DNA from 3 places in the Streptomyces sp. NPDC002206 genome. Region 3 is predicted to be linked to each of the others. Evidence: riboswitches for the same ligand, from Rfam matches in the RefSeq annotation. Region 3 holds a riboswitch; each other region holds the start of a gene.
What was found. Region 3 has a riboswitch for cobalamin ahead of ACWCP8_RS06150 (CbtB domain-containing protein). Riboswitches for the same ligand answer to the same signal wherever they lie in the genome.

Region 1: another riboswitch for cobalamin. It lies ahead of ACWCP8_RS00395 (ribonucleoside-diphosphate reductase subunit alpha); the one in region 3 lies ahead of ACWCP8_RS06150 (CbtB domain-containing protein).
Region 2: another riboswitch for cobalamin. It lies ahead of ACWCP8_RS15245 (cobalamin biosynthesis protein); the one in region 3 lies ahead of ACWCP8_RS06150 (CbtB domain-containing protein).

What each region holds. Positions count from the first base shown of each region.
Region 1 is NZ_JBSFCW010000001.1:79,329-87,172, reverse strand. It holds gene ACWCP8_RS00395 (ribonucleoside-diphosphate reductase subunit alpha) at 1-1,816, opposite strand, end outside; cobalamin riboswitch at 1,960-2,084, opposite strand; gene ACWCP8_RS00390 (GNAT family N-acetyltransferase) at 2,138-2,638, opposite strand; gene mctP (monocarboxylate uptake permease MctP) at 2,782-4,437, opposite strand; gene ACWCP8_RS00380 (DUF3311 domain-containing protein) at 4,434-4,688, opposite strand; gene ACWCP8_RS00375 (GntR family transcriptional regulator) at 4,894-5,670, opposite strand; gene ACWCP8_RS00370 (extracellular solute-binding protein) at 5,976-7,259, shown strand; gene ACWCP8_RS00365 (carbohydrate ABC transporter permease) at 7,344-7,844, shown strand, end outside.
Region 2 is NZ_JBSFCW010000006.1:276,924-284,767, forward strand. It holds gene ACWCP8_RS15225 (cobyrinate a,c-diamide synthase) at 1-244, opposite strand, end outside; gene cobO (cob(I)yrinic acid a,c-diamide adenosyltransferase) at 238-846, opposite strand; gene ACWCP8_RS15235 (putative cobaltochelatase) at 846-2,861, opposite strand; gene ACWCP8_RS15240 (cobyric acid synthase) at 3,037-4,596, opposite strand; gene ACWCP8_RS15245 (cobalamin biosynthesis protein) at 4,593-5,573, opposite strand; cobalamin riboswitch at 5,725-5,853, opposite strand; gene ACWCP8_RS15250 (hypothetical protein) at 6,019-6,252, opposite strand; gene ACWCP8_RS15255 (inorganic phosphate transporter) at 6,265-7,551, opposite strand.
Region 3 is NZ_JBSFCW010000002.1:278,524-286,367, forward strand. It holds gene ACWCP8_RS06130 (dihydrolipoyl dehydrogenase family protein) at 23-1,465, shown strand; gene ACWCP8_RS06135 (hypothetical protein) at 1,700-1,855, opposite strand; gene ACWCP8_RS06140 (Asp23/Gls24 family envelope stress response protein) at 1,892-2,386, opposite strand; gene ACWCP8_RS06145 (histidine phosphatase family protein) at 2,634-3,245, opposite strand; adenosylcobalamin (AdoCbl) riboswitch at 3,358-3,506, shown strand; gene ACWCP8_RS06150 (CbtB domain-containing protein) at 3,510-3,728, shown strand; gene ACWCP8_RS06155 (CbtA family protein) at 3,757-4,530, shown strand; gene ACWCP8_RS06160 (GNAT family N-acetyltransferase) at 4,612-5,187, opposite strand; gene ACWCP8_RS06165 (SDR family oxidoreductase) at 5,379-6,128, shown strand; gene ACWCP8_RS06170 (SDR family oxidoreductase) at 6,202-7,098, shown strand; gene ACWCP8_RS06175 (TetR/AcrR family transcriptional regulator) at 7,132-7,844, shown strand, end outside.

The sequences.
Region 1 (7,844 bases), on a different contig from region 3:
TGCGCATACCGGTCTTCGCGATCCGGGCGCGCAGCGCGTCCCAGCGCTCCGGCCAGGTCAGCTCGGTGGCGTAGTGGTCGGGGTGCAGCACACCGCGCGCGGCGCGCGTTTCGGACCAGGCGGGCAGCGGACCGGACCGCTCGGCGAGGTCGCAGGACGCCTCGTACGCGGCGAGCATGATCCGCTCGGAGATCTTCGTGGAGAGCGCGCGGGCCTCGGGGGAGTCGAACGGCAGCCGCAGCCGGAAGAAGACGTCCTGGAGCCCCATGGCGCCCAGACCCACCGGGCGCCAGCGGGCGTTGGACCGGCCGGCCTGCTCGGTCGGGTAGAAGTTGATGTCGACGACCCGGTCGAGGAACGTCACGGCGGTACGGACGGTGGAGTCCAGCCGCTCCCAGTCGATCTCACCGTCGGCCACGAACGCCCCGAGATTGACCGAACCGAGGTTGCAGACGGCCGTCTCGCCGTCGTCGGTGACTTCGAGGATCTCGGTGCACAGGTTCGACGAGTGGACCACGCGGCCCGGCTCGGCGGTCTGGTTCGCGGTCCGGTTGGAGGCGTCCTTGAAGGTCATCCAGCCCTGGCCGGTCTGCGCGAGGGTCCGCATCATCCGGCCGTACAGCTCACGCGCCGGCATCGACTTGCGGGCCAGGCCCTTGGCCTCGGCGGCCCGGTACGCGGCGTCGAACTCGTCTCCCCACAGGTCGACCAGTTCGGGCACGTCGGCGGGCGAGAACAGTGACCAGTCGCCGTCCGTGTCGACCCGGCGCATGAACTCGTCCGGGATCCAGTGCGCCAGGTTGAGGTTGTGCGTACGCCGCTGGTCCTCACCGGTGTTGTCGCGCAGCTCCAGGAACTCCTCGATGTCCGCGTGCCACGTCTCCAGGTAGACGGCGGCGGCGCCCTTGCGGCGGCCGCCCTGGTTCACCGCGGCGACCGAGGCGTCGAGTGTCTTCAGGAACGGCACGATGCCGTTGGAGTGCCCGTTGGTGCCGCGGATCAGCGAACCGCGGGCGCGGATCCGGGAGTACGAGAGGCCGATGCCGCCCGCGTGCTTGGAGAGTCGTGCCACCTGGTGGTAGCGGTCGTAGATCGAGTCGAGCTCGTCCAGTGGCGAGTCCAGCAGATAGCAGGAGGACATCTGCGGGTGCCGGGTGCCGGAGTTGAAGAGTGTGGGGGAGGAAGGGAGGTAGTCGAGGCGGCTCATCAGGCCGTACAGCGAGGCGACCTCGTCCACTGCGCGCGCCGAGTCGTCCTCGGCGAGACCGGCCGCGACCCGCAGCATGAAGTGCTGGGGCGTCTCGATGACCTGACGGGTGTGCGGGTGGCGCAGCAGGTAGCGACTGTGCAGCGTCCGCAGTCCGAAGTAGCCGAACCGGTCGTCGGCGCCGTCGGCGAGCGACTGCTCGACCAGCGCGTCGAGCCGGGCCGCGTGGAGCGCCACGAACGCGGCCGTGCGGTCCGCGATCAGACCCTCGCGGTGGCCGACGGAGACCGAGGCGGAGAAGGACACCGCGCCCTGACCGGCCGCCTCGTCCGCGATGGTGCGGGTGAGGAGGCGGGCGGCGAGCCGGGAGTACGCGGGGTCCTCGGAGATCAGACCCGCGGCGGCCTCGGTGGCCAGCGAACGCAACTCTGCTTCGTCCGACCGGGCGTTGCGGCCGCGCAGCGCGGCGGCGGCGACGCGACCGGGGTCGGTGTCGGGCAGATCGACGGTGAGGTCGGTCAGGGTCCGCAGCAGTGCGGTCCCGGGTCCGTCGTTCGCGGTTCCCGTGGACTCGGCGACTGAAGCCGGATCGGCTGGCGCGATGGTCATGTGGTGCTCTCCCTCGCTCGGCTCGGGGCCGGGCGGGGAGCGGGGCAGCCGGGCAGAGGCAGGCCCGGAAAAGAGGGCAGCACTCCGTGCGGCGTCCACCGGCCCATCCGCGAGGCCCGGACGTCTGGGCGTCCGGATCGGTCGAGCCGGACGCGCTGTCGGCAGGTCCTCGGACTTACAGGGTGCGCAAAAGTACACCGATCACACCGTTGCGGGACAGTTCCGGATTCACACCGGATTTCCCTGCGGCGACAGCGAGCACGAGCATACATGTGGGGGCCGCCCTATGAGACGGCCCCCACATGTTGTGTCGTACGGGGTTCACAGGGTGAGGCTGTAGGTGAGCAGCTGGAGGCCTGGAATGGGATACCAGTCGCGCTCCGGAGTCCGTACGAAGCCCAGCCGACGGTAGATCCGGTGGGCCCCGAGCATGGCCGACTGCGTCGACAGGACGAGCCGCGCGACGCCGTCCGTACCCCGTGCACGGTCGATACAGGCCCGTACGAGCGCCTCACCCGTCCCGAGGCCACGCGCCTCCCGCGCGACGGCGAGCATCCGGAATTCGGCCTCGTCGGGGCCGGCGATGTCGGCCCACGGGTTGCCGGGCGGTGCGTATGTCACGCCGCCCAGTACCCGGCCGTCGGCACCGACCGCGACGAGCACGTCGGCCTCGGTGGCGCGGCGCGGCACGTCGCGGAGTTGTTCGAGATACGGGTCGTCGGCACCGAGGTCGAGCAGGCCGTCGTCGAGGTACGCGAATGCGGTGATCTCGCCGAGGAGGTGGTGTTCGGTGGGGTCGACGGGCCTGATCGATATGTCCATGGCGGAAGTCTGCAGTACGGGGCGCGGGGCGCGCGCCCAGGGGCACCAGAGGTGCCGCTCCTGTCCGAGACCTGTGTGGCCCGCCCGGCCACGGATTTGTCCTCCGTCGCCGGGCGGGCCACATTCATGACTGGCGTACAGGCCTACTTGGTCGACGGGCTCGCGTCGGGGGAGCCGGCCGGCTCGGGCCTGGCCAACGGGAGTTCGACCTTCACGCCAGGGTCGCCCGCGTCCGCCGTGTAGTCGGCCGGTGACGTCTCGTCGATTCCGGCCGGGGCCTTCACCGCGTTCAGGACGAACGTCAGCACCACCGTCACCACCACGTTCAGTACGAACGCCGTCAGGCCGATGTAGCCGATCTCGCCGATCCCCGGGATCTCCTTCGAGGAGCCGCCGAAGTGCGCCTGGGTCGGGCTCGCCACCCCGTACGCGGCGATCGTGCCGTAGACCATGCCGACCGCCCAGCCGGCGAGCAGCGCCCAGCGGTGGAACCACCGGGTGAACAGGCCACCGACCAGCGCCGGGAACGTCTGCAGGATCCAGATCCCGCCCAGCAGCTGGAAGTTGATCGCGACCGTCTTGTCCATCGTGAGGACGAAGGCGAGCGCACCGACCTTCACCAGCAGCGACACCAGCTTGGAGACCTTCGTCTCCTGGGCCGGGGTCGCGTCGGGCTTCAGGAAGTCCTTGTAGATGTTCCGGGTGAAGAGGTTGGCAGCGGCGATCGACATGATCGCGGCGGGCACCAGCGCGCCGATACCGATCGCGGCGAACGCCACCCCGGCGAACCAGTCGGGGAACATGTTCTCGAACAGCTGCGGGATCGCCAGCTGCCCGTTCTGCACCTTGACCCCGGCGGCGATCGCCATGAAGCCGAGCAGCGCCAGCAGGCCCAGCATCAGCGAGTACAGCGGCAGGATAGTGGTGTTGCGCCGGATCACGTCACGGCTGCGGCTGGAGAGCGTCGCTGTGATCGAGTGCGGGTACATGAAGAGTGCAAGCGCCGAACCCAGGGCCAGAGTGGCGTAGCCCCATTGGCCCGGATCGGCCGGCGCGAGGGCGCCGCGCGGCTTGCCGGTTGCGGGGTTGGTCTGCGAGAACGCCTCGCCGGCCTTGGCGAAGATGTCGTCGAAGCCGCCCAGCTTGATCGGGATGTAGATGATCGCCACCGCGATGACCAGGTAGATCAGCCCGTCCTTGACGAACGCGATCAGCGCGGGGGCCCGCAGCCCGGAGGAGTACGTGTACGCGGCGAGCACCGCGAACGCGATCAGCAACGGCAGGTCCTTGACGAACCAGTTGGTGTTCTCGCCGCCGCCGACGCCCATCACGTCAAGCACCGCCTGGATGCCCACGAGTTGAAGCGCGATGTACGGCATCGTGGCGAGGATGCCGGTGACGGCGACCGCCAGCGAGAGCCCCTTCGATCCGAAGCGGCCGCGGACGAAGTCCGAGGTGGTGACGTACCCGTGCTTGTGCGACACCGACCACAGCCGCGGCAGGAAGGTGAAGATCAACGGGTACACGAGGATGGTGTACGGGACCGCGAAGAAGCCGGCCGCGCCTGCCGCGTAGATCGCGGCAGGGACGGCGACGAAGGTGTACGCGGTGTACAGGTCGCCGCCGAGCAGGAACCAGGTGACCCAGGTGCCGAACGACCGTCCGCCCAGCCCCCATTCGTCGAGGCTGGCCTCGTTCTCGGCCTTGCGCCAGCGCGCGGCCATGAAGCCGATGACCGTGACGGCCAGGAAGAAGAAGATGAAGACGCCGAGCGCGACGCCGTTCACGCCGTCCTTCATGCGGAAGCACCCCCCTTGCGGGAGCGCTGGTCACGCTGCCACAGCTTGTACGCGACCATCGTGAGCGCGGTGGAGATCAGTACCCAGAGCATCTGGTACCAGTAGAAGAACGGAATGCCGATGAAGGCCGGGTCCACCTTCGCGTACGAACCCACCCAGAGCATCGCCACGAACGGCGCGATGAGGCAGAGGGCGATGACCACCCTCATAGGTGTGACCGTTGGTGGTTTCGTGTCTGTTTCTTCTGGCATATGGCGACTCCGTCCCCTCGCTGACCACCTGTTGTAATGCGCAGGAAATCTAGGGGAGAGTTCCGGCCAGCGTCACCCCCTGTCCGTATTTCGGTCCGGCAACGGTGTGCCGGGGCCGGGGGAGAGAATGCTGCCCGGGGGGCCGACTCCTGGTGCTCCGTCCCTATTCGGGCAGTTGGCCGGTCAGGAGCCGGGGCCCGCCGTCTCAGTCGGTCGGCCGCTTCAGACGCGCCACGAACTTGTAACGGTCGCCGCGGTACACCGACCGCACCCATTCCACCGGTTCGCCCTGTCCGTCCAGGGAGTGACGGGACAGCATCAGCATCGGCAGGCCCACGTCCGTACCGAGCAGGCCGGCCTCGCGGGGGGTGGCGAGTGAGGTCTCGATGGTCTCCTCGGCCTCGGCCAGCCGTACGTCGTACACCTCGGCCAGTGCTGTGTACAGCGAGGTGTACTTCACAAGTGAACGGCGCAGTGCGGGGAAGCGTTTGGCCGACAGATGGGTTGTCTCGATCGCCATCGGTTCGCCGCTGGCCAGGCGCAGTCGCTCGATCCGCAGCACCCGGCCGCCGGTGGTGATGTCGAGCAGCCCGGCGAGGGTGTCGTCGGCCGTGACGTAGCCGATGTCCAGCAGCTGCGAGGTCGGCTCCAGCCCCTGGGCGCGCATGTCCTCCGTGTACGAGGTCAGTTGCAGGGCCTGCGAGACCTTCGGCTTGGCCACGAACGTGCCCTTGCCCTGGATGCGTTCCAGCCGGCCCTCGACGACCAGCTCCTGGAGCGCCTGGCGCACGGTCGTGCGCGAGGTGTCGAACTCGGCGGCCAGGGTCCGCTCCGGCGGCACGGGGGTGCCGGGCGGCATGGTGTCCGTCATGTCGAGGAGATGGCGCTTGAGGCGGTAGTACTTCGGCACGCGGGCGGTACGCGTGGCCGCACCGGTGCCCGCGCCCGTCCCGTTCTCCGCACTGCCCCCGTCGGAACCCATCGCCCGCCTTCCCGACTGCTGCGCTGCTGCCGTCACCGGCTCCTCCATCTGTCGCGGCTCACATGGTGGCACGGTCCGGTCACGGCTCGTCGCCCTCCCTCAGGTGTCGGTCCTATAACGGACGCGAGTGCACTTCTTATACACCCTTGACACCCCTAAAGGTCTAGGCCAAGCTCCCGGTACTGGTCTAAACCATTAAAGACCAGGTCCCAGCCCCACGGGCAGTACCCGTCGTATGAGGTTGTGCGACGGACGGCGATCTCGGGTGGTGGGGGGAATTCTCTTGCATCCCTGAGGAGGGTGTCGTGAAGCGCGGACTCATCGCGGCCATTGGTGTCGTAGCTCTCATGGCCGGTGCCACTGCCTGTGGCTCGGACGACGGCAAGGGCGACAGTGGCAAGAAGACCGGCCCCGACAGCTACAAGGGCCAGACGCTGACCGTCTGGGCCATGGACGGTTCCACGCCTCCCGGCTGGACCAAGGACCTGACCGCAGCCTTCAAGAAGAAGACCGGCGCCACGCTGAAGTTCCAGACCCAGAAGTGGGACGGCATCCAGCAGAAGATCACGACGGCTCTCTCCGAGTCGACCCCGCCGGACGTCATCGAGGTCGGCAACACCCAGACCCCGGCGTACGCGGCCACCGGTGGCCTCGCCGACCTGAGCGACCTCAAGCAGGAGATCGGCGGCGACTGGGTCGACGCGCTCAACAAGTCCTCGGTCTTCGACGGCAAGCAGTACGCCGCCCCGTGGTACTTCGCCAACCGCGTCGTCATCTACAACAAGAAGGTCTGGGCCGACGCAGGCATCAAGGACACCCCGAAGACGCGCGACGAGTTCTTCAAGGACCTCGACGCCATCAAGAAGAAGGGCAAGGCGGAGCCGATCTACTTGCCCGGCCAGAACTGGTACTTCTTCGATGGTCTGACCATCGGTCAGGGCGCGGACCTCGTGAAGAAGGAAGGCGACAAGTACGTCTCCAACCTCTCCGACCCCAAGGTCGCCGCGGCCATGGAGCTCTACAAGAAGTACCAGTCCTACTCCAAGGCTCCCAAGGACAAGGACGAGGCGACCCCGCAGCAGGCCGAGGTCTTCGCCAAGGGCAACGTCGGTGCCTTTGTCGGCATGGGCTGGGAGGCCGGCACGGCCATCGCGGCCAACAAGAAGATCGAGGGCGACATCGGCTACTTCACCATCCCGGGTGAGACCGCCGACAAGCCCGAGGGCGTCTTCCTCGGTGGCTCCAACTTCGCGGTCGCCGCGGGCAGCAAGAAGCAGGACCTCGCCAAGGAGTTCCTGAAGCTCGCCCTGTCCGACCAGTTCGAGGGCCAGCTGGCCAAGGAGAACGGCGTCATCCCGAACAAGGAGTCGCTCAACTCCAACCTGACCGGCAACGGCGCCGCCGAGGCCGCGGCCCCGGCCGCCGCCGGTGGTGGCACCACCCCGCTCATCCCCGAGTGGGCCGCTGTCGAGAACGCGCCGAACCCGATCAAGAGCTACATGACCGCGGTTCTGAACGGCAAGTCCCCGGCCGACGCCGCCAAGGCCGTCGAGTCGGAGATCAACAAGCGTCTCTCGCAGACGAGCTGACCGCACGCGCCGGGGGGCGGGCAACGACCGCCCCCCGGCGCTCCCGCGTGACTCGACCGTACGGCCCAAGAAGAGATGGCGAGCATGTCAGTGCAGACCGAACAAGTGGACTCGGTCCCGGCAGCCGGTGTCCGCAAGGATGACGCGCCTCCCGGCGGCCCTGCCGCATCGAGCAAGAAGCGGGTCGGTGGCTCGGCCCCGTACCTGCTCCTCCTGCCCGCACTGCTCGTCACGGCGGTGCTTCTCGGCTATCCGCTGGTCAAGAACGGCATGCTGTCGTTCCAGAACCTCAACCCGCGCCAGCTGATCCTCCACCTGACCGAGTGGAACGGCTTCGACAACTACACCGAAGTCCTCGGCAGTTCGGACTTCTGGAAGGTCGTCGAGCGTTCGATCTTCTTCACCGCCGCCAACGTTGTCCTGATCATGGTGTTCGGGACCCTGATCGGCCTGCTGCTCGCGCGCCTCGGGCAGAAGATGCGACTGCTGCTCATGCTGGGCCTCGTGCTCGCCTGGGCCATGCCGATCATCGCCGCGACCACGGTCTACCAGTGGCTGTTCGCCCAGCGCTTCGGCGTCGTCAAC
Region 2 (7,844 bases), on a different contig from region 3:
CACGCGCCCCGTGCGCGAACAACGGAGCGACCAGCTCCGGCCCGCACATGTACGCGTCGAGATTGCGCCCCGCCCGCCCGGTGGCCAGTGAGTGATAGCCGGGGTCGATGTAGTCGGGTCCGACCTTGTGCGGCGACACGGCGAGACCGCGCTGCGTGAAGGCCGCCATCAGACCCGTCGCCACGGTGGTCTTGCCGCTGCCGGAGGCCGGCGCGGCAATCACCAGTCGCGGAATCGTCACCACTCGATGCCCCTCTGGCCCTTCTGCCCGGCGTCCATCGGGTGCTTCACCTTCGACATGTCGGTCACCAGATCGGCGGCCTCGACGAGCTTCTCCGGGGCATTGCGTCCGGTGATCACCACATGCTGCGTGCCGGGACGGTTGCGCATCACCTCGACCACCTCGTCGGTGTCGATCCAGCCCCAGTGCATCGGGTACGCGAACTCGTCGAGGACATACAGCTTGTACGTCTCGGCCGCCAGGTCACGCTTGACCTGCTCCCAGCCCTCCCGGGCCTTCTCCTCGTTGTCCGTGTTGTCGCCGTGCAGACCGCGCTGCACCCACGACCAGCCCTCGCCCATCTTGTGCCAGGCGACCGTGCCGCCCTCACCGCTCGCGCCGAGTACCTTCAGCGCGTTCTCCTCGCCGACCTTCCACTTCGCCGACTTGACGAACTGGAACACCCCGATCGGCCAGCCCTGGTTCCAGGCGCGCAGCGCGAGTCCGAACGCGGCCGTCGACTTGCCCTTGCCGATACCGGTGTGGACGAAGAGCAGCGGACGGTTGCGGCGCTGGCGGGTCGTCAGCCCGTCGTCCGGCACGGTGGTCGGCTGTCCCTGCGGCATTAGGCTGCCCTCCTGTTGGATCCGTTGGTTCCCTGAACGTCTCGGACGAGTCCGGCGATCGAGTCGGCCCGCAGCTCGTCGAGCGTGACGGCGGTGCCGCCTAGATCGCGCGCCAACCGGCCGGCCAGCCCGAGCCGCACGACCCCCGACTCGCAGTCCACGACGACGGACGCCGTGCCCTCGGCCTCGTGCAGCCGCGCGGCCCGCGCGGCCAGCGCCACCGGGTCCGGGCCGCCGGTCGCCCGCCCGTCCGTCACCACGACCAGCAGCGGCCGCCGCGACGGATCGCGCAGCCGCTCCACCCGCAACACGTCATGGGCCTTCAGCAGCCCGGCCGCGAGGGGGGTACGCCCACCGGTCGGCAGCGTCTCCAGGCGTGCGGCGGCCGTGTCCACGGACGACGTCGGAGGCAGCGCCACTTCGGCGCCCTTGCCCCGGAAGGTGATCAGACCGACCTTGTCCCGCCGCTGGTACGCGTCCAGCAGCAGCGACAGCACCGCGCCCTTCACGGCGCCCATGCGCTGCCGGGCGGCCATCGACCCGGATCCGTCCACGACGAAGAGCACCAGGTTCCCCTCGCGCCCCTCCCTGGTGGCCTGCCGCAGATCATCGCGCCGCACCACGAGGCCGCGCCCGGTGCGTCCGCGCGCGTGCTGGTGCGGGGCGGCGGCCTGCACGGTCGCCGTCAGATGCAGCTTGGTCAGCAGCCCCTCGGGCCGCCGCGCACCGGTCGTGCGACCGTGCTCGGTACGCGCCCGGGACCGCCGCCCCGCCGCACCCTCACCGATCCCCGGCACGCTGAGCATCTTCGTCCGGAACGGCTCGGCAGCTCGTACGGGCTGCTGCTCACCGCCCCCGGCCGGGCGGCCCTGCGAGGGGAGTCCGGGCGTGTCGCCGTCACCCGCCTCGGGCTGCGGCGGCGTGTCGGGCCCGTCCCCCTGCGGCGGCTGCCCGCCCCCACCCGGCCCGTCCGGACCGGGGTCGTCCCCGCCGCCGTCCCCGTCACCGCTGTTCTGCTCCAGCGTGTCGTCGAGTTTGTCCTCGTCGAGACCGGGCGCGTCGAAGGGGTTGCGGCGGCGCCGGTGCGGGAGCGCGAGGAGCGCTGCCTGCCGGACGTCCTCGGCGAGCACGTCGGTACGTCCCGCCCATGCGGCCAGTGCGGTCGCGGTGCGGGCCATCACGATGTCGGCGCGCATCCCGTCGACCTCGAAGGCCGCACAGGTGGCGGCGATCTGCCGCAGGGCACGGTCCCCGAGCGCCACCTGAGGAAGGAGTGCCCGCGCGGCAGCGATCCGCTCCCGCAACGCACCTTCCTCCTCGGCCCACCGGGCGGCGAACCCGGCCGGATCGTCGTCGTACGCGAGCCGCCGCCGCACCACCTCGACCCGCTGGTCGGTCTCGCGCGACGCCGCGACCTCGACGGTCAGCCCGAACCGGTCGAGCAACTGCGGCCGCAGCTCGCCCTCTTCGGGGTTCATCGTCCCGACGAGCAGGAACCGTGCGGCATGCCGTACGGAGACGCCCTCGCGCTCCACGTACGAGGCGCCCATGGCCGCCGCATCCAGCAGCAGGTCCACCAGGTGGTCGTGGAGCAGGTTGACCTCGTCGACGTACAGGATTCCGCGATGTGCATCGGCGAGGAGCCCCGGCTCGAACGCCTTGACCCCCTCGGTGAGCGCCCGCTCGATGTCGAGCGCCCCGACGAGCCGGTCCTCGGACGCGCCCACCGGCAGCTCCACGGTCCGAGCCGCGCGCGACACGCCGCCCCCGGCCTCGTGAGGCCCATCGGGACACGCGGGATCGGGCAACACGGGGTCACACGAGAACCGGCACCCGGAGACGACATCGACCTCGGGCATGAGCGCGGCAAGCGCCCGCACGGCGGTGGACTTGGCGGTCCCCTTCTCCCCACGCACGAGCACACCACCGACAGCGGGCGATACGGCGTTCAGCAACAATCCGAGCCGCAGATCGTCCTGCCCGACGATGGCAGTAAAGGGGTACGGGGTACTCACAAAGCCTCCTTGACGACGTCATCCATCCAAGAACCGGCGCTCCGTCCAGGCCCGCCGTCCAACGTGTCCGGGCGGCTGCTCAGCCCGTCCCGCCCCTGAGGACCGGAGTCCGGGGCGGAGCCCCGGTCACGGGAAGGGACGGGTACGGGAACGGAGCCCGTCGCGGGTGCCCCCCTCACGCCGACCCCCCGGTCACCCCGGCGCCGCGCGCCCCACGGGCCGCCGGCACCTCCGGGGCACCGGGGCCCACGAACGGCAGTCCTCCCGGCACCCCCGCCTCGATCAACCGCATCAACGCCCCCGTATCCGCATGTTCCTCGATCAAATCCCCCAGCCGGTCCAACTGCTCCTCCCGCAGCGCCCCGAAACTCGTGTCCGGCGCCGGCACGAATCGCCGCCCCGCAGCCGCCGCGACCTCCACCAGGAATTGCCGCCGGAACGCATCGCTCTCCAGCGAGCCGTGCCAGTGCGTCCCCCACACCGCCCCCACCCGGCACCCGTCCAGGAACGGCTCGCCGCCCCGCACATCGGCGACCCCGTGATGGATCTCGTACCCCTCCACCGGCTCCCCGAGCGCCGAACCGACCGGCCGGGCCAGGGTCTTCTCCCGGTCGAACCGGATCCGTACCGGAAGCAGCCCGAGCCCGTCGACCTGCCCGGCCCGCGACTCCACCTCGTCCTCGATGCGCTCACCGAGCACCTGGAACCCGCCACAGATGCCGAGCACCGGACGCCCCTGCGCGGCCCGCCGCAGCAGCGCGTCGGCCAGCCCCCGTTCGCGCAGCCAGGCCAGCGCCTTCACCGTGCCGCGCGTGCCGGGCACGATCACCAGGTCCGCGTCGGCCAGCTCCTCCGCCCGGTCCACGAACCGCACGACCACACCCGGTTCGGCGGCCAGCGCGTCCACATCGGTGAAGTTCGACATCAGCGGCACCGCGCACACCGCGACCCGCAGCACGTCCTCGCCGTGCGGCGGCGCGACGACCGACTCGCGTACGGCCCCGCGCAGCGAGACCCGCAGTCCGTCCTCCTCGTCGATGCCCAGGCCATGGACGAACGGCAGCACCCCGTACGTCGGCCGCCCGGTCAGCCCGTGCAGCATGTCGAGCCCCGGCTCCAGCAGCGACACGTCGCCGCGGAACTTGTTGACCAGATAGCCCGCGATCAGCGCCTGGTCCTCGGCGCCGAGCAGCGCCGTCGTACCGAAGAAGGAGGCGAAGACACCGCCGCGGTCGATGTCGCCGACGACGACCACCGGGAACCGCGCAGCCCGCGCGATCCCCATGTTCACGATGTCGGTGCGGCGCAGATTGATCTCGGCCGGGCTGCCCGCCCCCTCGCAGATCACCGCGTCGTACGTGCCCCGAAGCTGCTCCAGACAGTCCACGACCGTGGAGAGCAGCGACTCCTGCCGCCCCCCGTGGTAACCGCGTGCACTCATCTCGCCCACCGGCCTGCCCATCAGGACGACCTGGCTGGAGCGGTCGCTGCCGGGCTTGAGCAGTACCGGGTTCATCAGCGCGGTCGGCTCCACCCGGGCTGCCTGGGCCTGCATCGCCTGCGCACGTCCGATCTCCGCGCCCTCGCGGGTGACGAACGAGTTCAGCGACATGTTCTGCGCCTTGAACGGCGCGACCTTCACCCCTTGGCGCACCAGCCAGCGGCAGATGCCTGCCGTGACGACGCTCTTGCCCGCGTCCGACGTGGTTCCGGCGACCAGCAGTCCGCCGCTCATCTTCCGCTCCGTCCCGCGGCCGGGCGCCGCCCCGTGGACGACCGCCGTCCCGCGATCAGCCGGCCCGCCGCGCACACGCCGAGGGCCAGCACCCCCACCCGGCGCGAGAGCCGCACCGCGCGTTCGATGTCCTCGGTCTCCACCGCACGGCCCGCCGCGCCGTTCAGCACCGGCCGGTGCTCGACACGGCCGCCGTACGCGAGGGTCCCGCCGAGCCGTACGCCGAGCGCGCCCGCGAACGCGGCCTCCACCGGACCCGCGTTGGGGCTCGGGTGCTTGTCTGCGTCGGCGCGCCAGGCCCGTACCGCCCGACGTGGCTGCCCCCCGGCAGCCACGGCGAGCGCGGCCGTGAGCCGGGCACCGGGCCAGCCGACGACGTCGTCCAGCCGGGCCGAGGCCCAGCCGTAGCGCAGATGGCGGGGTGATTTGTGCCCGACCATGGCGTCGAGGGTGTTGACGGCCCGGAAGGCGACGAGTCCGGGCACGCCGCCCAGCGCGCCCCACACCAGCGCGCCGACGACCGCGTCGGAGGTGTTCTCGGCGACGGACTCCACCACGGCGCGGGCGATCTGCGGCCCGTCGAGGGAGTGCGGGTCGCGGCCGCACAGATGGGGGAGCCGCTCACGGGCCAGTGCGATGTCACCGGCGGCCAGCGCGCCGCCGATGGCGCGGGCCTCGCGCCCCAGCGAGGTGCCGCCGACGACCGACCAGGTGGCGGCCGCGGTGAGGGCGACGGATGCGGTGGGATGACGGCGTACGGCACGGGCGGCCAGTGCGGCTCCGCCCGCGGCGCCTCCGGCGCAGACCAGGGTGTGCAGTGCGCCCCACCCGCGGTGGTCGCGCCACAGGTGGCGCTCGACGGCCGCGGCGGCCCGTCCGAATGCGGCGACCGGATGCCGCCGGCGGGGATCACCGAGCAGCAGATCGCCGATCAGACCGGCCGTGGCGCCGTACGCGAAGATGCGGTCGGCTCGCACGGCTCAGCCGGCCGTTGCGCCTCGAAGGACCTTCGTACAGTCGGCTCTTGGTGGGAGCGGCACAGAAACGGACGACGACGCACGGCAGCCGGGCATGGCGATATGTCCTCACTCAGGGTCCGCGCCCTGGTTCGACGTGACCGGCGGCGAGAGTCTCCTGGCTCCCGGATCCGCAGTTCCCCCGGCCTTCCAGCCCGCCTGCGCGAGCCGTGACTTCCGGTGTGGGGGACTGCTCCCCGGTGACAGTGGCGGGACCGCGCCGGATTCGCACCGGCTTCCTCTGCTGTCGCCGTAAATGGCTCCGGCAGTCCACCACGCTCCGCGAATGCCCGTCAACCTGGCCTTGACCTGCGGCGGCGCAGTGTGCGCAGACGCACATCGGGCCGGACACACGCGAGGTGTGTCCGGCCCGGTGAGACCCCGATGACGGAGTGCGGGTAGGTGCTCAGGCGACGATCAGATAGATCCCGTACGCGACCGCGGCCGCGCAGAGCCCGAAGCAGAGGTACGCGCCGGTGCGGGCGAGTGCCAGGGAGCCCGAGGTGGAGCCGCCCTGCGCCGCCGGTTCCGGCTGCTTGGAGAGGCCGACGATGCCCAGGGTGAAGAGGCCCACCAGCGCCACGGTGACGACGAGGGAGACGCCGAAGACGGAGCCGAGAGCTGCCCAGTCGATGTTCATGGTGATCTGTCCTTACACCGTGGCGGGCCGCGCCGGATCGGCGACGGTTCCGGCCGGGGCCGGGATGGTGGTCTTGAGGTCCGTGTCCGTGGCTGCGGTGGCGTCCACCGTCGTGGCCGGAGCCGCGGCCCCGGTGGGCGGCGGGGTGACGGCCGCCATGGCGGTGGTGATGACACCCGCCGGTTCGGCGTCGGGAGCGACATCGCCGTGACCGACCGGCTTGCGGCGGGACAGCAGCCAGATGGCGGCGGACCCCCCGATCAGCAGCATGGCGACGACGACGACACCCCAAGTGCCCTGCTTGGTGAGGAATTCCGCGCCCGCACCGACCAGACCGGCGGCCGGCAGGGTCAGACCCCAGGCGATGAACATCCGAGTCGCGGTGGACCAGCGGACCACACCGCCCCGGCGGCCCAGTCCCGCACCCATCACGGCGCCGGAGCACGACTGGGTGGTGGAGAGGGAGAAGCCGAGGTGCGAGGAGGCCAGGATGACCGTGGCCGCGCTGGTCTGGGCGGCGAAGCCCTGCGGCGGCTTGAGTTCGGTGAGGCCGCTGCCCATGGTGCGGATGATGCGCCAGCCGCCGAGGTAGGTGCCGAGCGCGATGGCCATACCGGCGGAGACGATGACCCAGACCGGCGGGTTGGAGCCGGGGGAGAGAACGCCGCCGGTGACCAGGGCCAGGGTGATGATGCCCATGGTCTTCTGCGCGTCGTTGGTGCCGTGGGCGAGCGAAACCAGTCCGGCCGAGGCGATCTGGCCGGCGCGGTAGCCCTTGGCGGTGGCCTTCTCCTGGGCGTCGTTACCGACCTTGCCGCCGATCCGGTACGTCAGCCTGGTCGCCAGCAGTGCGGCGAGACCGGCGACGACCGGGGCGGCGACCGCGGGGAGCAGCACCTTGGTGACGACGGTGCCGCCGTCGACCGAGGACCAGCCCGCCGACATCACCGCGGCGCCGATGAGACCGCCGAAGAGGGCGTGGGAGGAACTGGACGGCAGGCCGACCAGCCAGGTCAGCAGATTCCACAGAATGGCGCCGACGAGGGCCGCGAAGATGACTTCTGTCCGCAGCCCGTTCTCGTTGATGATCCCGCCGGAGATCGTTTTGGCGACCTCGATCGACAGGAACGCGCCGACCAGGTTGAGAGCGGCGGACATGGCCACCGCTGTCTTGGGTTTGAGAGCGCCGGTCGAGATGGTGGTGGCCATCGCGTTGGCGGTGTCATGGAAACCGTTCGTGAAATCGAACACTAGAGCTGTCACGATCACAATCGCGAGGAGCAGCGTGATGTGTTCCATTTACCCAGGCAATCGCTCGACGTCATTGGCTCGTGGACCGTAGGCAACCTGGGTGAACGGAAGATGAACTGGACGGGGCCCTGTGGTGACTCCAAGCGGAGTGGCGTTGATCGTTTCGTCCGCCACACGACAGTCGGAGGCCGCTGCAGGGCGTGCGGTGGCTGGAATTCGCCGCCCTCGCTCCGTCCCGTGGACCGCCGATCCCGAGGGCGAATACGCCGGAAGATCCGACAAAGAGATGTCGGTCACCCGACGGTCCCCTGCCGCGCCCACCCCGCTGACAGGATTCCCCC
Region 3 (7,844 bases):
CACCCACCACCAGACTGTCCCCATGACAGATGCTGATGCTGTGAAGAACGCCGTATACGACGTCGTGGTGATCGGCGCGGGGCCGGTGGGGGAGAACGTGGCGGACCGGACCCGCGCGGCCGGGCTGAGTACGGCGGTCGTCGAGGCGGAGCTGGTCGGCGGCGAATGCTCGTACTGGGCCTGTATTCCCAGCAAGGCCCTGCTGCGCCCGGTCGTCGCCCGTGCCGACGCGCGCAGGGTGCCCGGCCTCAGCGCAGCCGTGCAGGGCCCGCTGGACACGGCTGCGATCCTTGCCCATCGTGACTGGTACGTCTCGGACTGGCACGACGACGGACAGGTCGCCTGGTTGGAGGGCGTCGGTGCGGATCTCTACCGGGGCCAGGGCCGTCTGGCCGGTACGAAGCAGGTCTCCGTCACCACTCCCGACGGCACCGAACACCGGCTCACCGCGCGGCACGCCGTCGCCGTCTGCACCGGCAGCCGCGCCGTGGTTCCCGACCTGCCCGGAGTCGCCGATGCCCACCCCTGGACCAGCCGGGAGGCAACCGGCGCGAAGGAGGTTCCGGGCCGCCTGGTGATCGTCGGCGGTGGGGTCGTCGGCGTGGAGATGGCCACCGTCTATCAGGCGCTCGGCGCCGAGGTCACGATGCTGATCCGTGGCAACGGCCTGCTGCCGAAGATGGAGCCGTTCGCGGGTGAGCTGGTCGCCGAGGCGCTCACCGAGGCCGGAGCCGACATCCGTACCGGCGTCTCGGCCAGCTCCGTCAACCGCACAGCCCCGGACGGCCCCGTCACCGTCGAGCTGCACAACGGCGAGCGCATCGAGGCCGACGAGATCCTCTTCGCCACCGGCCGCGCCCCGCGCACCGACGACCTCGGGCTGGAGACGGTGGCCCTGAAGCCCGGATCCTGGCTCCCGGTCGACGACAGCTGCCGCGTAGAGGGCAGTAACTGGCTCTACGCCGTCGGCGACGTCAATCACCGGGCGCTCCTCACCCATCAGGGCAAGTACCAGGCCCGTATCGCGGGTGCCGCGATCGCCGCCCGCGCCCAGGGCACCCCGCAGGCGACCGGTCGTTGGGGCGCCCACACCGCGACCGCCGACCATGCGGCCGTCCCTCAGGTGGTCTTCACCGACCCGGAGGCCGCGTCCGTGGGTCTCACCCTCGCCGGGGCGGAGCGGGCCGGTCATCGCGTACGCGCCGTCGACTACGACCTCGCCGCGGTCTCGGGCTCCGGCCTCTACGCGAGCGGTTACCGGGGGCGCGCCCGCATGGTCGTCGACCTCGACCGGGAGATCCTGCTCGGCGTCACCTTCGTCGGGCCGGGCATCGGCGAGCTGTTGCATTCGGCGACCGTCGCGGTCGCGGGCGAGGTCCCCATCGACCGGCTCTGGCACGCGGTCCCTGCGTTCCCCACGATCAGCGAGGTCTGGCTGCGCCTGCTGGAGGCGTACCGCGGCTGAGCACGGACGATGTGCCGGCGCGTGGAGGGACGGATCCCGACATGACCGACCCCCCGGCAAGAGACGGGGTCGCTGCGTTGTCGGGATCCGTCGCCCCCGCGTACTCGCACGCTGTACCCGCGTCCCGAAGTGCGGACGAAGTGGCGGCGAGCTCGTCGGGCGAGACATGCATGCTTCTCCACGTGACCGACGGCTGCTGCGCTCACACTGTCGTCCGGGGCCGGGCCAGCGGCTTCAGATCGAGGTCGTCGTGCCGTTGCTCGTGGTCGCGCAGATCACCCTCTGCCGCCGTGCGGCTGTCACCGGCTTCGACAGCGCGCTCGTACTCGGGCCCGAAGCGTTCTTGCAGATGCCGCCGCCGAACAGGCCGTCGCCATGGCCGATGGTCACCCCCTTCGACCAGGCGCGATCCGGTCCGGCGAACCACTACACGACTCGCCTCTCCGGCGCCTGCTGCTCCTCTTCCTCGTCGGGCAGCTTCACGTCGGTCACCGTGATGTTGACCTCTACGACCTCCAGACCGGTCATCCGCTCGATGGCGGCGATCACCTCGGTCCGGACATCGCCCGCGAGCTCGACGATCGGGAAGCCGTATTCGACGATGATCGACAGGTCGACCGCGGTCTGGACCTCGCCGACCTCGACCTTGACACCGCCGGTGACGGACCGGCTTCCCGCTCCGGGCACTCGCTCCCACACGGTCCCCATACCGCGGATGAATCCTCCGCCCATGCCCTGGACTCCGGGCACGCCCCGGGCCGCCAGCCCGGCGATCTTCGCCACCACACCGTCGGCGATCGTGGTACGCCCCCGTGCCCCGGGTTCCGTTCGGCGGTTTTCGCCATGCGGTCCCGGTCCGTGCGTGGACTCGGACGCCGGGCGGGTGGTCTCGGGCCGGCTCAGCTGTGTTTGATCGGTCATGGTCGGTCGCCCTTCCGAAGAGGAGGTGGGCTCGATCGCCTTGGCCATTTTACGTACCATTTGTCGGCATTGCTTGGGCGGAAGGGTGGATGGCCGAGCCCGCCGCTGAGGGGAGTGGGTTGTTGTGGGGGAGTCCGGCCTCGGGTGCCCGCCCTCCGGTCCGGGACAGGGAGGCGAAGTCCGTCGCGACGCATGGTGAAGGCGACGTACGTGATTCCCGGTCCATCACGGAGGTGGCTCCCCCCGGCTACCGTCTGTGCACTGCGGTGGTCTCGTCGGTTCCGGTGCCCAGGGACCGCCCGCATCGCAGGTTCCAGCGCCCGGACCGCCCGCTGAGCTCGGTCAGCGTCAGCGGAGCGACGTCCAACCGCCAGAACGTCTGCGACGGAAGGCCCAGCGCATGCACGATCGCGGCCCGCACCACCGCGGGTTCGACCACGGCGAGCACGCTGCCGTCATCGGCACCCTCCCGATGCAGCGAATCCAGCCAGCCGCCCACCCGCGCATGCAGATCCAGCAGCGACTCACCGCCGTGCGGGGCCGCCGAGGGGCCGGACAGCCAGGTCGACACCGCCTCCGGCTCGTCCCGGCTCACCTCCGCCAGCCGTTGCCCGCTCCAGCGCCCCAAGTCCCAGCCACGAAGGGCAGGTTCGGGATCGGACCGCAGCCCCAACGCCTCGGCGGTCCCGGCGCACCGTTCGTCCGGGCCGTGCACCCGGCGATCGGCACCAGGCACCGCGGTCGCGGCCGCCCGCGCCCGCCGGACACCGGACGCGTCGAGCGGGGCGTCGCCGTCGAAGCGGGCCTCGCGCAGCGCTGCGTTGAGCGCCGGTGAGATCAACATCACCCGTACCGTCAACACCCGTGTCAACTCCCTGAACTGTGGCCTCTTCAGTAAGCACACCATGGCATCCAGGGCTGTGAGGTGGGCAGATGGTGCCATGGCGGCGGGGTGCTCCCAGACGGTATGGTCGCGACGAACATGACGACGGTGTGATGGAAGTCCGGTGAGAATCCGGCACGGTCGCGCCACTGTGAACCCGTATCCGTACGGGAAGTCAGACCCAGCACTGTCGTCTCAGGCACCACGATCGGGACGCGTGTTCCCCCAGGAGGTTCTGCCATGGCACAGACTGCTGCCCCCGCCGCCGTCGCATCACCCGCCATCACCCCCATCTCGCTGAAGGCCATCGCCCCATGGGCGGTCTTCTTCGGCATTCTCATGCTCGTCCTGCTGTACTTCGTCGGCGCCGAGCAGGGCGCCACTGCGGTCATCTCCGGCGAGGGTGTCCACGAATGGGTCCACGACGGTCGCCACCTGCTCGGTTTCCCCTGCCACTGACACACCGCGCAAGCCAGGGGAACCCCTCATGAACTCCATATCTGTCAGAGCCCTACTGGTCCGCGGCATGCTGGCCGGCCTTGTGGCGGGCGCGCTCGCACTTGCCGTCGCCTACTTCCTCGGGGAGTCGCGGGTCGACGCGGCGATCGCCCTCGAAGAGGCGCACAGCCACGACCACGGCGGCGGCGAGGAACTCGTCAGCCGCGCCATGCAGTCCACGGCCGGCCTCGCCACCGGTGTCCTCGTCTTCGGCGTGGCCATCGGCGGCATCGCCGCGCTCGTCTTCTGCTACGCCCTCGGCCGCATCGGCAGGTTCGGCCCGCGGGCCACCGCAGCACTGATCGCGTTCGGCGCCCTGCTGACCGTGTATGTCGTGCCGTTCCTCAAGTACCCGGCCAACCCGCCGGCCGTCGGCAACCCCGACACGATCGGCCAACGCACCGCCCTGTTCTTCCTCATGGTCGCTCTCAGCGTGCTGCTCGCCGTCGCGGCCGTCATCCTCGGCAAGCGGTTGGCTCCTCGGCTGGGCAACTGGAACGCGACGATCGCCGCGTCCGTCGGCTACGTCCTCGTCATCGGGCTCGCCTACGCCTTCCTGCCCTCGTTCAACGAGGTCGGCAAGGACTTCCCGGCCGGTCTGCTGTGGGAGTTCCGCCTCGCCACCCTCGCCGTTCAGGTCACGCTCTGGACCACTTTCGGTCTGTTCTTCGGCTATCTGACCGAACGGCTGCTGGTGCCGGGACCGGACACGGTCCCGGCGGGCGGCGGCACGGCATCCCGCACGGCCACCGCTGCCGACTGACCGGCCGGAACACCGCTACGACCGAACCCGCCTGGAGACGCCTGGCGGGTTCAGTCGTGGTCGGGGTCCGGCCGTCCGGCGTCACGACGGACGTCGAGCGGAGACCTGGAGAGAAGGCTCGGAACCGGCGGCTTCGTCCGTCGCAGTCGCTCCGCCCCCGGGTTCGGCCGCCGATCCGGCCGGCCAGTCGATCCGGTAATGCCTCAGCAGGTCGTCCTCCCTGACGAAGTGCATACCCGCCGCTGCCATGACGTGATGGGACGCGGTGTTGTCGACGTCGGCGTCGCCCTTCACCGACGCGACACCCGCGGCGCGGGCAAACTCCAGCAGCGCACGCAGGGCCTCGGAGGCGTACCCCTTGCCGCGCATCGCCGGTATCAGGCCGTAGCCGATCGTGACCTGCCCCCGGTCGTCCGGGACGCCATGGAAACCGACTCCACCGATGGCGTGCCCGTCCTCGCGGAGGCGGATCTCGTAGGCGCCGAACGGATGAGGATTGCCGGTATCCGCGCAGTGTTCCAGGAAGTGCCTCGCGCCCGCCCGGTCGCCGTCGTTGGGGTAGTCGGGTGCCCAGAGGGCGTCCGGTCCGGGACTGCCTTCCACTACGCACTCCGCCTCCGCGGGGGTCAGTGGGTGGAGCACGAGCCGCGTTGTCACAAGAGCTTCCATGACTCGCCGGACTATCACGGCGGCCAACCTCGACGCATCGGAATTTTGACCGACCGAAGAGTGGGTAGCGACGGGCGTAACGTTGCTACGCATAGAAGGTAGCGACGCTACCCAAATGGTGTTAGCGTTGTTCCATCGGGATGCGGACATCACCGCCCCCCTGAAGCGGGAGCAATGCCTTGACTGAGCAGACCACCACCACTGCACGCCGGGTCGCGGTCGTCACCGGAGGATCCAGGGGCATCGGCCGGGAGAGCGCCGAGCGCCTGGCTGCCGACGGATTCGCCGTCGTCATCAACTACGCGGGCAACCGGACCGAGGCCGAGGCCGCCGTCGCGGCGATTGCTGCCGCGGGTGGCGAGGCAATCGCCCACCGTGCGGACGTCGCCGACGAGGCCGCGGTAGCAGCGCTCTTCGATGCGGCGGAGGCGGCCTTCGGGGGAGTCGACGTCGTCGTCCACGCCGCGGGCGTCATGACGCTCGCACCACTCGTCGACATGGATCTGGACGCCCTGGACCGGATGCACCGGACCAACATCCGTGGCACCTTCGTCGTCGACCAGCAGGCGGCCCGTCGCCTGCGCGGCGGCGGAGCGATCATCAACTTCTCCAGCTCCGTGCTGTCGCTGGCCCTCCCCGGCTACACCGCCTACGCCGCCACCAAAGGCGCGGTCGAGGCCATGACCCTGATCCTGGCCCGCGAACTGCGCGGCAGGGACATCACGGTCAACGCCGTGGCCCCCGGGCCGACCGCCACCGCTCTCTTCCTGGACGGCAAGGACGAGGCGACCATCGACAAGCTTGCCGGCCAGGCGCCGCTGGAGCGTCTCGGGACTCCGCAGGACATCGCGGAGGTCGTCGCCTTCCTCGCCGGTCCCGCCCGCTGGGTCAACGGCCAGGTCGTGCGTGCCAACGGCGGCATCGTCTGACCGCGCCCGCTGCGGCCGCAGACCGCCGCTCTTCTTCCTCTCCTACCCCGACCGAAAGACCGAGGACTGAGTCATGAGCAAGACCATCGTCATCACCGGCGCGGGATCCGGCTTCGGCGCCCTGGCCGCCCGCGCCCTGGCCCGCGAGGGCCACACCGTCTACGCGGCCATACGCAACACCCGGACACGCAACGCCGCACGTGTGGCCGAGGCGGCGGCGTACGCCGCCGAACACCAGGTGGACCTGCGCACCGTCGAACTCGACGTGCTGTCCCAGGAGTCGGTGGACGCCGCCGTGGCCACCGTCCTCGCCGACGCCGGTCAGCTGGACGTGATCATCCACAACGCCGGACACATGGTCACCGGCCCCACCGAGGCGTTCACGCCCGAGGAGCTCGCGGCGGTCTACGACACAAATGTGCTCGGCACCCAACGCGTCAACCGGGCGGCCCTCCCGCACCTGCGCGCCCAGGAACACGGGCTGGTCGTATGGGTGGGTTCCACGTCCACCAGGGGCGGCACCCCGCCCTATCTCGCCCCGTACTTCGCGGCCAAGTCCGCCATGGACGCGCTCGCCGTCTCGTACGCCGCCGAGCTCGCCCGCTTCAACATCGAGACCACCATCGTCGTGCCCGGCTCCTTCACCTCCGGCACCAACCACTTCGTCACCGGCGGCCACTCCGCCGACCTGACCGTCGTCCCGGCGTACGAAGAGCGCTACGCGGGGATGATGGACCAGGTCTCCCAACGCCTGGCCGCCCTCGCCCCCGCCGACGCCGACGTCTCCCAGGTCGCCGACGCCATCGTCCGGGTGGTCGGGACGGAGCATGGCAAGCGCCCCTTCAGGGTCCATATCGACCCCGTCGACGACGGCAGCGAAACGGTCAGCGCCGTCGCCGACCACATACGCTCCCAGTTCCTCACCCGCATCGGCCTCGACGACCTGTTGGCTCCCCATGCAGCGCGCTGACCCCCGCACGCTCCCCTTGATAGCGTCCGTTCGATGAGCACTCGAGCACGCATCCTGGAAGTGGCGGCCGACCTGGTCGCGAAGTCGCCGGACGGGGGCGTCTCCACCCGGGCCGTGTGCGAGGCCGCGCAGGTGGGGGCCCCGGCCCTCTACCGGTACTTCGGCGACAAGGAAGGACTGCTCTCGGCCGTCGTCGATCACGGCTTCGATGCGTACCTGGCGACGAAGCGGGAGCGCGGCGACACCGCGGACCCCGTCCAGGACCTGCGCGACGGCTGGGACAGCCATGTCGAGTTCGCCCTGCGCAATCCGAACCTGTACCGGTTGATGAATTCCCCCGCCATGCGCACCCCGCCGGCCGCCGCGCTCGAATCGCATCGGATCCTCACCAGGGACCTGGAACGGGCCGCGGCACAGGGAAAGCTGCGGATCGCGCCCGAGCCGGCCGCTCAGATGATCATGTCTGCCAATGTCGGCGTCGCGCTGATGCTGGTCGCCCGCCCGGCGACGTTCACCGACAACGGCATGTCGGTACGAGTACGCGATGCGGTGCACGCGGCCGTGTTCGTACCCGAAGCGAGCGGAGGCAAGTCGGAGGCCGCGGGTGAGGCGCAGATCCCCTCCGCCGCCAACCGGCTGAGGGCCCTGTTGCACGACTCTCCTCGCGCCGGACTCAGCAAGGCCGAATCGGCCCTGATGACCGAATGGCTGGACCGCGTATCGAACGCTGCGGGAAGCCGGGCCGC